DNA from 2 places in the Stenotrophomonas sp. YJH_SMC_14-1 genome. Region 2 is predicted to be linked to the other one. Evidence: riboswitches for the same ligand, from Rfam matches in the RefSeq annotation. Region 2 holds a riboswitch; the other holds the start of a gene.

Region 1 (5,525 bases), on a different contig from region 2:
GGCGTTCGCTGTCGGTGGCGGTGGGCGGCAACATCAGCGCCAATGAAGCGTCGCTGTTGCTGGAGGCGGTACGTGCGGGCGCCGGCATCGCGATGCTGCCGACCTACCAGGTGGCGCCACTGCTGCGCAGTGGCGAGCTGATCGAGTTGTTGCCCGAGTTCAGTCTGGACGAACTCGGCATTCATGCCGTGTACGCATCACGGCGCCAGCAGCCCGCTATCATGCGGCGATTCCTGGACTTCCTGGCCGAGTGTTTCGCCAGCCCGGCCTTCCAGGATCTGGATTGGCGCCCACCGGGCAAGGAGAACACATGAACCACGGACAGGCCTTGATCGACCACAACCGTGCTGCCTGGGACCGCCAGGCCAGCGAAGTGCGCGAATGGTCGCGCCCGGTGGAAAGTTCAACCATTGCCGCCGCGCGCGAAGGACGTTGGCAGGTGCACCTGACGCCCCGTGCCCTGCCGCTGGACTGGCTGGGTGATGTGCGCGGCCGCCGGGTCCTGTGCCTGGCCTCGGGCGGTGGCCAGCAGGCACCGGTGCTGGCGGCGGCCGGGGCCGACGTCACTGTGTTCGATCTGTCCGATGGGCAGCTGGAACAGGACCGCAGCGTGGCGGCGCGCGACGGCCTGCGGCTGCGCACGGTGCAGGGCGACATGCGCGACCTGCACGTATTCGCCAACGACAGCTTCGATGTGGTGTTCCACCCGATCTCCAACCTGTATGTGCCCGACGTGCGCCCGGTGTGGACCGAATGCCGCCGCGTGCTGGCGCGCGATGGCATGCTGATGGCCAGCTTCTACAACCCGGTGCTGTTCGTCGGCGCGCGCGATCCGCAGCTTGATGCACAGGGCCTGATCCGGCCGCAGTACGCCATTCCCTATTCGGATCTGGAAGACCTGCCACCGGCCGAGCGCGAGGCGAAGCTGGCGCGGGGCGATGCGCTGACCTTCGGCCACAGCCTGACAGAACTGATCGGTGGGCAGCTGGATGCCGGCTTCGTGATCGATCGCTTCATGGAAGACTGGCAGCCGCAGCCGCGCTTCCTGATCGACCGCTATCTGCCCACCTTCCTGGCTACCCGCGCGCGCCGGATCGGCTGAGGCGGATCGGTGCAAAAACCAGCGGCGTACAATGGACGGCCCCACGTCGCACAGGTGCCGTTCCCTTGTCGTATCCCTATCCGCTGGTCGTGTTCGACCTCGATGGCACGCTGGTCGACAGCGCTGCCGATATTGCCGAAGCACTGAACCGCACGCTGGAAGACATCGGCCTGGCGCGCGTGCCGGAAGCCACGGTTCTGGGCTGGATCGGCGACGGTGTGCGTCGTCTGGTCGAACAGGCGGTGCAGGCCGCCGGCAGCGAGGTGGACCTGGCGGAGGTGATGCCGGTGTTCATGGTGCACTACCGTGAGTGCCTGCTGCGCAGCCCGCGACTGTTCGACGGCGTGGGCGAAGCGCTGGCGCAACTGCGTGCGCGCAACGTGCCGCTGGCGATCTGCACCAACAAGCCCGAAGCACTGGTGCCGCCGCTGCTGCAGCACCTGGGTATCGGTGATGCATTCGCGCTGGTACTGGGGGGGGATTCGCTGCCGCAGCGCAAGCCCAGTGGCGAGCCACTGCGGCACATCGCCGCGCACTTCGGGCTGCCGGTGGAGTCCTGCCTGATGGTGGGTGATTCGTTGACCGACTACCGCGCCGCCGAAGAGGCCGGCATGCCGATCGCGCTGGTGCGCTACGGCTATCCGCGCGGCCTGGACCTGGCCACCGCGCATGCGGTGGCGGTGATCGACGACCTGCGTGAACTGCCGGGGTTGGCCGCCGGCCGATAACCCGGCCAACGCAATGGGTAGTGCCGGCCGCTGGCCGGCAACCCGGGATGCGTTACCGAAGGTCATGATGTTGCCGGCCAGTGGCCGGCACTACCATGAACGTTGCGCTCACTTCGGCTGGTAACGCACGCTCAACTGGTACTCGCGGCCGGGCTGGTTGAACCATGCCACCGTTTCGTAGCGACGGTCGAAGACGTTGGCGGCACGTGCCAGCAGCGACCACGATGGCGTCAGTGCGTATTCGGCGCGAACATCCAGCGTACCGTAGCCGCCCACCTTCACCGCATTCGAGGCATCGTCGTAGCGCTTGCCGGCACCCTGCACAGTCAGGCCTGCGCGGAAATCGCCGAAGCGACGGTCGATGTCCAGGCGCGCGGTCTGCTGCGCGCGGCGTGGCAGCCAGTTGTCGAACTGGGTGCTGCCGCCGGTGCGGTTGCGCGGGTCGGTGTAGCTCAGCTGCGCGTTGATGTCGAAGCCGGCCAGCAGCACGCCACCGGTCAGCTCGGCACCGCGGATGCGGGCCTTCTCCACCTGCTGCATCTTGAAGGTTGCCGCATCGTAGGTGATCAGGTCATCGATGCGGGTTTCATACACGTCCAGGCCCCAGTGCCAGCCCTGGCCCTGCTGCGAAACGCCGAGGTTGGCGCTCTTGGACTTCTCCGGCTTCAACGTCGGCACGCCGCTCCACGGGTCGTACAGATCGCTGAAGGTCGGTGCCTTGAACGCCGTGCCATAGCTGGCGTTGAGGCGCAGGCCGTGGCCCAGCTCCATCGCCCAGCCAACGCTGCCGGTGGCGTGGTTGCCGAACTGCTGGTTGTCGTCGTTGCGTGCGCTGGCCTGCAGCTGGTGGCGGCCGAAGCGGCCCTGGTACTGCACGAATACGCCGGTGTTGCGGCGGCTGTCGACCAGGTAACCCGCGCTGCTGCCATCCAGGTTGTCTTCGCTCCAGTCCACGCCTGCGCTCAGCAGCTGGCCCTCGGCCACGCCGAAATCGCCCTGCAGGGAGGCGCTGTCGCGGTGGGTCTGTGCGCTGCCACGTGCACCGAAGTCGCCGAAGTTGTCCGACTCGTTGTCACTGCGCCCGACGTTTGCGGTGAATGCCAGGCGCTCGGACGGGGTGTAGCGCACCTTGCCGGCCAGCACCTGCTGGCGGGTTTCCGAATAGTTGTAGTAACCGTCGTAATGGTTCTTGCCGTCGGCGCGCAGGGCGCTGCCTTCCACGTTCCACTGGTCGTTGAAGGTGTAGCCACCGCGCAGGCTCTTGGACAGGTTGCGGTAACCGTCGCGGTCGGGCTCGTCGGCGAAGCAGCCGGTGAACAGCGTGGCCGAGCCGCGGCAGGCATCGATGCCGTCGGAATGCTGGTAGGCGATGTCGGCACCGAACCAGCCGCGTTCGGTACCGCCGCCAATGCCACCGCTGGCTTCACGCAGGCCGTTGCTGCCACCGCCAAGCTGGAAGTGCGGGGCGAAATCGCCCTGGTTGCGGCGGGTGAAGATCTGGATCACGCCACCGATGGCGTCGGCGCCGTACAAGCTCGACTGCGGGCCGCGCACGATTTCCACGCGCTCGATCTGCGCCAGCGGCAGGTCCTGGTACATGGCCAGGCCGAGGTCGGCGCTGTTGATGCGCACGCCGTCCACCAGCACTACGGTGTGGCCGGAATTGGTACCGCGCAGGAACAGCGAGCTCTGCTTGCCGAGGCCGCCGGCATTGGCCAGGTTGATGCCGGCGCGACCGCGCAGCAGTTCCTGCAGCGAAGTGGCCTGGCTGGATTCGATCTGGGCGCGGTCGATCACCTGCGCCGGCGCGATGCTGTCCTGCAGGGCGATCGGGGTGCGGGTGGCAGTGACCAGGATCTGGTCGAGCGCGGTGGTGTCATTGGCGGCCTGGGCCAGCGCGGGCAGGGCGGCCAGCACGGCCAGGGACAGCATTCGGGACTGCAGCTTCATGGGGGACTCCAAGTGCCACGCACGCCCGCGTGGCGAAGGGGAGGAGCCGCGAAGGCAGGCGTGCGCCGATGCCGCAGCGCACGCCACGGTCATCCAGCGCCATGCCCACCGCATCGCGACCTGAGGCTTCCGGGCCGGTCTCCGGGCTTGCCGCCGGGTGGCGCGAGGCCACCGTCCAGGCGCCTTCCCATGCCTGCGGCACAGTGGCGGTGTTGCCTGGAACTGACGTGCTTACCGTTGCGGGGGCAGCGCCGGCCTGGCGTGGAATCACGCGTCACCGGCTTCCCGTTTCAACCTGCCGGCCATGGCCGCAGGTCACCTGGAAGTGGGCGCAGTCTACGGCATCGCAGGCCGTCCCGTTGCGTCGCGCCTGCGCGACTGCCTTTGCTGTGCCTTTAGAATGGTTGCTCGATCCCGTGGTGCCGTTGCCGATGTCCGCCCGTTTTCCGCTGTACCTGCGTCGCCCGTCCGGGACGCCCGCATGATCCTCGACCTGGTCCGCCATGCCGGCAATGGCCGTGACGAGTTCCTTGATGGCCGCAGCGACCCACCGCAGCTGGCCGGGCTGCCGCAGGAGCTGGTCGAGGCCTATGCCGGGCAACGCTGGGAGCGGGTGATCAGTTCACCGCGGTTGCGCGCGCTGCATACGGCGATGGCCTTGGCCACGCCGCGTGGGCTGGACGTGGAAGCGGACGAGGAATGGGAAGAGCTGGACTTCGGCGATTGGGACGGGCGGTCGCTGTTCGACTTGCCGGAGGATGCACTGGCGGCCTTCCATGCCGACCCGCACGCGTTCCCGCCGCCCAATGGCGAGAGCTGGGGCCACTTCGAGCGGCGCATCGCGCGCGCGCTGGATCGCCTGCTCGATGATGACGATCCGGTGCCGACGCTGGTGGTCAGCCATGGCGGCCCGTTGCGCATGGTGCTGTCGCAGGTCTGCGGCCTGCCCATGTCGCTGTGCTGGGCGCTGCGTATCGACCACGGCACGCGCCTGCGGGTGTGGCTGGAGCGCGGCGAGATCGGGCTGGTGGGTGAGCTGCTGGAGCTGCAGCAGTCCTGAGCGCACTCGCCGGGCATGGCCCGGCGCTACCGATCCCGCATCACACTGGTAGTGCCGGCCGCTGGCCGGCATCCCCAGGAACGCGGAGGCCTCAATCCTCGTCCGCGCCCTCGGCCACGCTGTCCTCAGCGTCATCGTCGGCATCGAAGCGCTGCTCATGCACTGGGCCCGACGCCGGGCCGGCTGCCTTCAGCGGATGCGCAGCGATGCGTGCTTCGTAATCCTGCACCAGTGCTTCACGCTGTGGCTCGCTCAGCTCCTGCCAATGGCAGTCCAGCAACGCGCCTTCCAGCGAGTACAGCAGGTTCAGGCTGGGCTTGAAGCCGGCGCGCTTGACCTTGACGAAGGCGCCGACGGCTCCGATCGCGACCAGGTCGTCGCGGCTGCGCAGGCCGACCTGGCGCAGCCACGCCGCACTTTTCGGGCCGATGTTGCGCAGCTTCGGTGCGCTCATCCCAGCGCCTCGACGAACACGCGGGCGATGGCTTCCAGGCCAGCCTGGTCGTCGGCATCGAAGCGGCCGACCTTCGGGCTGTCGATGTCGAACACGCCGATCAGTTCATCGCCGCGCAGCAGCGGCACCACCAGTTCCGAGCGCGAGGCCGAATCGCAGGCGATGTGGCCGGGGAAGGCGTCGACGTCCTCTACGCGCTGGGTCACGCGCTGGCTGGCGGCGGCACCGCAC
Region 2 (5,525 bases):
CCCACCTTCGTCACCACCGATGCGGTGGTGGTGCATTCAGGCCACGTGCTGCTGGTGCGTCGCCGCTCGGAACCCGGCAAGGGGCTGTGGGCGCTGCCCGGCGGCTTCGTCGGCCAGGAACAGAGCCTGCTCGACAGCTGCCTGCGCGAACTGCGCGAGGAAACCCGGCTGAAGATTCCGCTGCCGGTGCTGAAGGGTTCGCTGAAGGGCCAGCAGGTCTTCGACCACCCCGACCGCAGCCAGCGCGGCCGCACCATCACCCACGGTTTCCACTTCGAATTCCCGGCCGGTGAACTGCCGCCGGTGCGCGGCGGCGACGACGCAGACAAGGCGCGCTGGATACCGGTGAGTGAAGCCCTGGACATGGGCCCGCAGCTGTTCGAAGACCACCTGCACATCCTGGAGTATTTCCTCGGCCGCGGCTGACAGGCCCGGCCCCCCCACTGGCGGATAGACCGCTGGTGTCACTCGACGCGAAGGAGCTTCCGTCATGCACTACCTCGATAATCTTCTCCTCAACACCGACAGCTACAAGGCCAGCCATTGGCTGCAGTACCCGCCGGGTACCGATGCCACGTTCTTCTACGTCGAATCACGTGGCGGCCTGCACGATCGCACGGTGTTCTTCGGCCTGCAGGCGATCCTCAAGGACGCGCTGGCACGACCGGTCACCCACGCCGACATCGACGACGCTGCTGCGGTATTCGCCGCCCATGGCGAACCGTTCAACGAGGCCGGCTGGCGCGATATCGTCGACCGGCTTGGCGGCCACCTGCCGGTGCGCATCCGCGCCGTTCCCGAGGGCAGCGTGGTGCCCACCCACCAGGCACTGATGACCATCGAGTCGACCGATCCGGCTGCGTTCTGGGTGCCGTCGTATCTGGAAACGCTGCTGCTGCGCGTGTGGTATCCGGTCACCGTGGCCACCATCAGCTGGCACGCACGGCAGACCATCGCCGCGTTCCTGCAGCAGACCAGCGACGACCCGCAGGGGCAGCTGCCGTTCAAGCTGCACGACTTCGGCGCGCGCGGTGTATCGAGCCTGGAATCGGCCGCGTTGGGCGGTGCCGCGCACCTGGTCAACTTCCTCGGCACCGATACCGTGTCGGCGCTGTGCCTGGCACGCGCGCACTACCACGCACCGATGGCCGGCTATTCGATTCCGGCCGCCGAGCACAGCACCATCACCAGTTGGGGCCGCGAACGCGAGGTGGACGCCTATCGCAACATGCTGCGCCAGTTCGGCAAGCCCGGTTCGATCGTGGCGGTGGTGTCGGACAGCTATGACATCTACCGCGCGATCAGCGAACACTGGGGCACCACCCTGCGCGATGACGTGATCGCGTCGGGCGCCACCCTGGTCATCCGTCCCGACTCGGGTGACCCGGTGGAGGTGGTGGCCGAAAGCCTGCGCCGGCTGGATGAAGCCTTCGGCCACAGCCTCAACGGCAAGGGCTATCGCGTGCTCAACCACGTGCGGGTGATCCAGGGCGATGGCATCAATCCGGACACCATCCGCGCGATCCTGCAGCGCATCACCGACGACGGCTACGCCGTCGACAACGTGGCCTTCGGCATGGGCGGTGCACTGCTGCAGCGGCTGGACCGCGATACGCAGAAGTTCGCGCTGAAGTGCTCGGCGGCGCGGGTCGAGGGTGAGTGGATCGACGTCTACAAGGATCCGGTCACCGACGCCGGCAAGGCCAGCAAGCGTGGCCGCATGCGCCTGCTGCGCCGCCTGGACGATGGCAGCCTGCATACGGTGCCACTGCCGGCCAATGGCGACGACACCCTGCCGGACGGCTTCGAGGACGCAATGGTGACCGTGTGGGAGAACGGCCGCCTGCTGCACGACCAGCGGCTGGACGACATCCGCACGCGGGCGGCCGTGGGGCATTGAAGGTGCATCCCGACCGGGGTTGGATCCCGTTGCAGCGCAGCGGGCTCTGCCCCCTGCGCTCTTGACCGGCGCCACCAACAGGTCCACCTTGCACACGCCGAAGGTATCCCTCCCATCGCTGCGGCGCGGGGAGGGATTTAAACGGGAATCCGGTGAAGGCGCCTCGCGCGTCCATTCCGGAGCTGCCCCGCAGCGGTGAATGGAAACGAATCCTGCCAACAGCACTGGGCTCGCGCCTGGGAAGCGGCAGGTAGTAGGTGGGCTGCGGCCCGAGTCCATCAGCCCGAATACCGGCCCCGGCCGGGGGACACGACCGTCCCCTGACTCGACCTGGAATCTCCGCGGGGAGGTTGCCGGGGCCGTCGTCGTCCTGCGCGTGCAGGCGATGTGGCCGCGCGCGTCCTGTTCACGGTATCCGGCCAGACCCGTTCACCCACGCGCTGATGCATGGGCCACCGCCGTTGCCGGCGGTCCATGCGGTACCTGACGATGACCGAGCTCCAACGCCCCACCCTGACCCTGCCCGCCGACGGCAAGCGCCTGCTGCTGCATTCGTGCTGCGCGCCCTGTTCCGGCGAAGTGATGGAGGCGATCACCGCCTCCGGGATCGACTACGCGATCTTCTTCTACAACCCCAACATCCACCCGGTGAAGGAGTACGAGCTGCGCAAGCAGGAGAACATCCGCTTCGCCGAGCAGCACGGCATTCCTTTCATCGACTGCGACTACGACACCGACAACTGGTTCAGCCGTGCACGCGGCATGGAAAACGAGCCCGAACGCGGCATCCGCTGCACGATGTGCTTCGACATGCGCTTCGAGCGCACTGCGCTGTACGCGCACGAGCACGGCTACGACACCATCAGTTCTTCGCTGGGCATCTCGCGCTGGAAGAACATGGCGCAGATCAACGACTGCGGCATCCGCGCCGCCTCGCGCTATGAAGGCCTGCAGTACTGGGACTACAACTGGCGCAAGGGCGGCGGTGCCAGCCGCATGATCGAGATCAGCAAGCGCGAGCAGTTCTACCAGCAGGAATACTGCGGCTGCGTGTACTCGCTGCGCGATGCCAACCGCCATCGCCGCGAGAATGGCCGCGAGCGGATCAAGATCGGCCTGTTGTACTACGGGCAGGACGCTGGGACGCCGCAGGACGATTGACGTGCAGGCATGGGGCGGCCACGCTGGTCGCCCCTTCTGTTGTACCGGAACTGCCATGACCGCCCTGCCCGCCGATGTCGCCCTGCTGGTGATCGACCTGCAGCCGGACTTCATGCCCGGTGGCGCCCTGGCCTGCGACCAGGGCGATGCGCTGGTGGCACCCATTGCCGATCTGCTGGCGCAGCGCCGCTACCGCACCGTGGTGGCAACACAGGACTGGCACCCGGCCGACCATGCCTCGTTCGCCAGCCAGCACCCCGGCCAACGCCCGTTCGAGACCATCCTGCTGCACGCGCAGCCGCAGACCCTGTGGCCGGACCACTGCGTGCAGGGCAGCGCCGGTGCCGCCCTGCACCCGGGCGTGGACTGGACCGTGGCCGACCTGATCCTGCGCAAGGGCACGCGCCAACAGGTGGATTCGTACAGCGCCTTCCGCGAGAACCACGGCCCCGAGGGCGAGCGCCCGGCCACCGGCCTGGCCGGCTGGCTGCATGAACGCCGCATCCGCGAAGTGCACGTATGCGGCCTGGCCCGTGACTACTGCGTGCTGTGGAGCGCGCAGGACGCGGTGAAGTCCGGCTTCCGGGTGAAGTTCCTGTGGGAGCTGACCAAGCCGGTGACCGAAGCCAACGACGTGATGGTGCGCGAGGCGCTGGGCAAGGCGGGGATCGCGATCGTCTGAGGCGTGACCGCCGGGCATGGCCCCGCGCTATCGCGCACGTCGCTTATGCTGCTTGCGCGCTCCTGCCCACAACAACACAATCGATTCATCCAGCCCCCTAACTACGCCCCCCTATAGATCGCGGGACGGCCGAACCGGGGACTTTTCATTGGATGAAATCAGGATTCGGTAGTGCCGGCCGCTGGCCGGCAACCTCGGGACCTCTGCAGTTGCCGGCCAGCGGCCGGTACTACCGGATAGCACCCGTGGTAGCGCCGGGCCATGCCCGGCGGACGCGGGATGGGCGATTACCGGAATACCACCGTGCGATGCCCGTTGAGCAGGATGCGGTGCTCCACATGGCGGCGAACCGCGCGTGCCAGCACCAGCGATTCGGTATCGCTGCCCAGCCGCACCAGTTCACGCGGTGCCATCGCGTGGTCCACGCGGGCCACGTCCTGTTCGATGATCGGGCCTTCGTCCAGGTCCTCGGTGACATAGTGCGCGGTGGCGCCGATGATCTTGACCCCACGCGCGTGTGCCTGGTGGTACGGCTGCGCGCCCTTGAAGCTGGGCAGGAAGCTGTGGTGGATGTTGATGGCACGGCCGGCCAGCGCGCGGCACAGCGTGGGTGACAGGATCTGCATGTAGCGCGCCAGCACCACCAGGTCGATGCGTTCGCGCTCGACGAGGTCGATGATCTGCTGCTCCTGCACCGCGCGTGTATCGGCGGTCACCGGCAGGTGGTGGAACGGCACCTGGTAGGACGCCGCCAGCGGCGCGAAGTCGGCGTGGTTGGACGCCACTGCTGCGATGTCCACCTTCAGCTGGCCGCTGTGGGCGCGGAACAGCAGGTCGTTGAGGCAATGCCCCTGTTTGCTGACCAGCACCAGCAGCCGCGCGCGGCGTCGGCCATCGTGCAGCTGCCAGTCCATGCCGAAGCCTTCGGCAAGCGTGGCCATGGCGGCGTGCACGGTCTCCAGCGGCAGGCCGGCATCGCGGTCGAAGTGCACGCGCAGGAAGAAGCGGCCACTCTCCTCATCGCCGAACTGCTGGGCGTCGAGGATGTTGCAGCCGTGGTCGAACAGCAGGCCGGACACGCGGTAGACGATGCCGGTGCGGTCGGGGCATGACAGGGTAAGAATGGAATCGGGGCGCATCGCCACAGTGTAGGGCAGCGCCCTGCCCAGCGGCCGGATGATCACGGGTGCAACCGACCTGCTTGGTTCAGTACCAAGCGATACTTGGACCTTCCCGTGGCAAGCTGGTCGGTCATGAACCTGTTGCAACTGATCCGCAGCTTCACCCGCACCGCAGAGACCGGCAGCATTGCCGCCGCGGCCCGCATCCTTGGCATCAGCGCCACCGCGGTCGGCCAGAACATCAACCGGCTGGAGGCCCATCTGGGCGTACGGTTGCTGAACCGGAGTACGCGGCAGCTGGCCCTCAGCGAGGCCGGCGCGCTGTACCTGGCGCAGGTGCGCCACATCGAAGCCGACCTGGCGCGCGCGCAGGCGATGGTCACCGCCGGTGACATCGAACCGGCCGGGCCGCTGCGCATCGCCAGCAGCAGCGCCTTCGGTCGCCACGTGCTTGCCCCCTTGTTGCCTTCACTGCAGCAGCGCTACCCACAACTGCAGCTGGAGCTGCGCCTGACCGACCGCGCCGTGCAGCATGGGCCGGAAGCGGTGGATGCCAGCATCCGCATCGGGGCGCAGCTGGAGGACGGCGTGGTCGCGCGGCAGCTGGCGCGTGTTCCGTTCGTGTTCTGTGCCTCGCCGGCCTACCTGAAGGCGCACGGCA

What was found. A riboswitch is a leader RNA that binds a small molecule or an ion and turns the genes downstream of it on or off. The one in region 2 is predicted to bind cobalamin.
Region 1: another riboswitch for cobalamin. It lies ahead of btuB (TonB-dependent vitamin B12 receptor); the one in region 2 lies ahead of AC5P9P_RS17455 (epoxyqueuosine reductase QueH).

What each region holds. Positions count from the first base shown of each region.
Region 1 is NZ_JCAFVK010000003.1:167,508-173,032, forward strand. Features, by position in the region: gene AC5P9P_RS10230 (LysR family transcriptional regulator) at 1-314, shown strand, start outside; gene AC5P9P_RS10235 (class I SAM-dependent methyltransferase) at 311-1,102, shown strand; gene gph (phosphoglycolate phosphatase) at 1,168-1,830, shown strand; gene btuB (TonB-dependent vitamin B12 receptor) at 1,939-3,780, opposite strand; cobalamin riboswitch at 3,896-4,118, opposite strand; gene AC5P9P_RS10250 (histidine phosphatase family protein) at 4,262-4,840, shown strand; gene AC5P9P_RS10255 (TfoX/Sxy family protein) at 4,932-5,294, opposite strand; gene AC5P9P_RS10260 (GAF domain-containing protein) at 5,291-5,525, opposite strand, start outside.
Region 2 is NZ_JCAFVK010000009.1:95,287-100,811, forward strand. Features, by position in the region: gene AC5P9P_RS17445 (bifunctional nicotinamide-nucleotide adenylyltransferase/Nudix hydroxylase) at 1-426, shown strand, start outside; gene AC5P9P_RS17450 (nicotinate phosphoribosyltransferase) at 491-1,900, shown strand; cobalamin riboswitch at 1,984-2,213, shown strand; gene AC5P9P_RS17455 (epoxyqueuosine reductase QueH) at 2,375-3,061, shown strand; gene pncA (bifunctional nicotinamidase/pyrazinamidase) at 3,117-3,743, shown strand; gene purU (formyltetrahydrofolate deformylase) at 4,031-4,882, opposite strand; gene AC5P9P_RS17470 (LysR family transcriptional regulator) at 4,997-5,525, shown strand, end outside.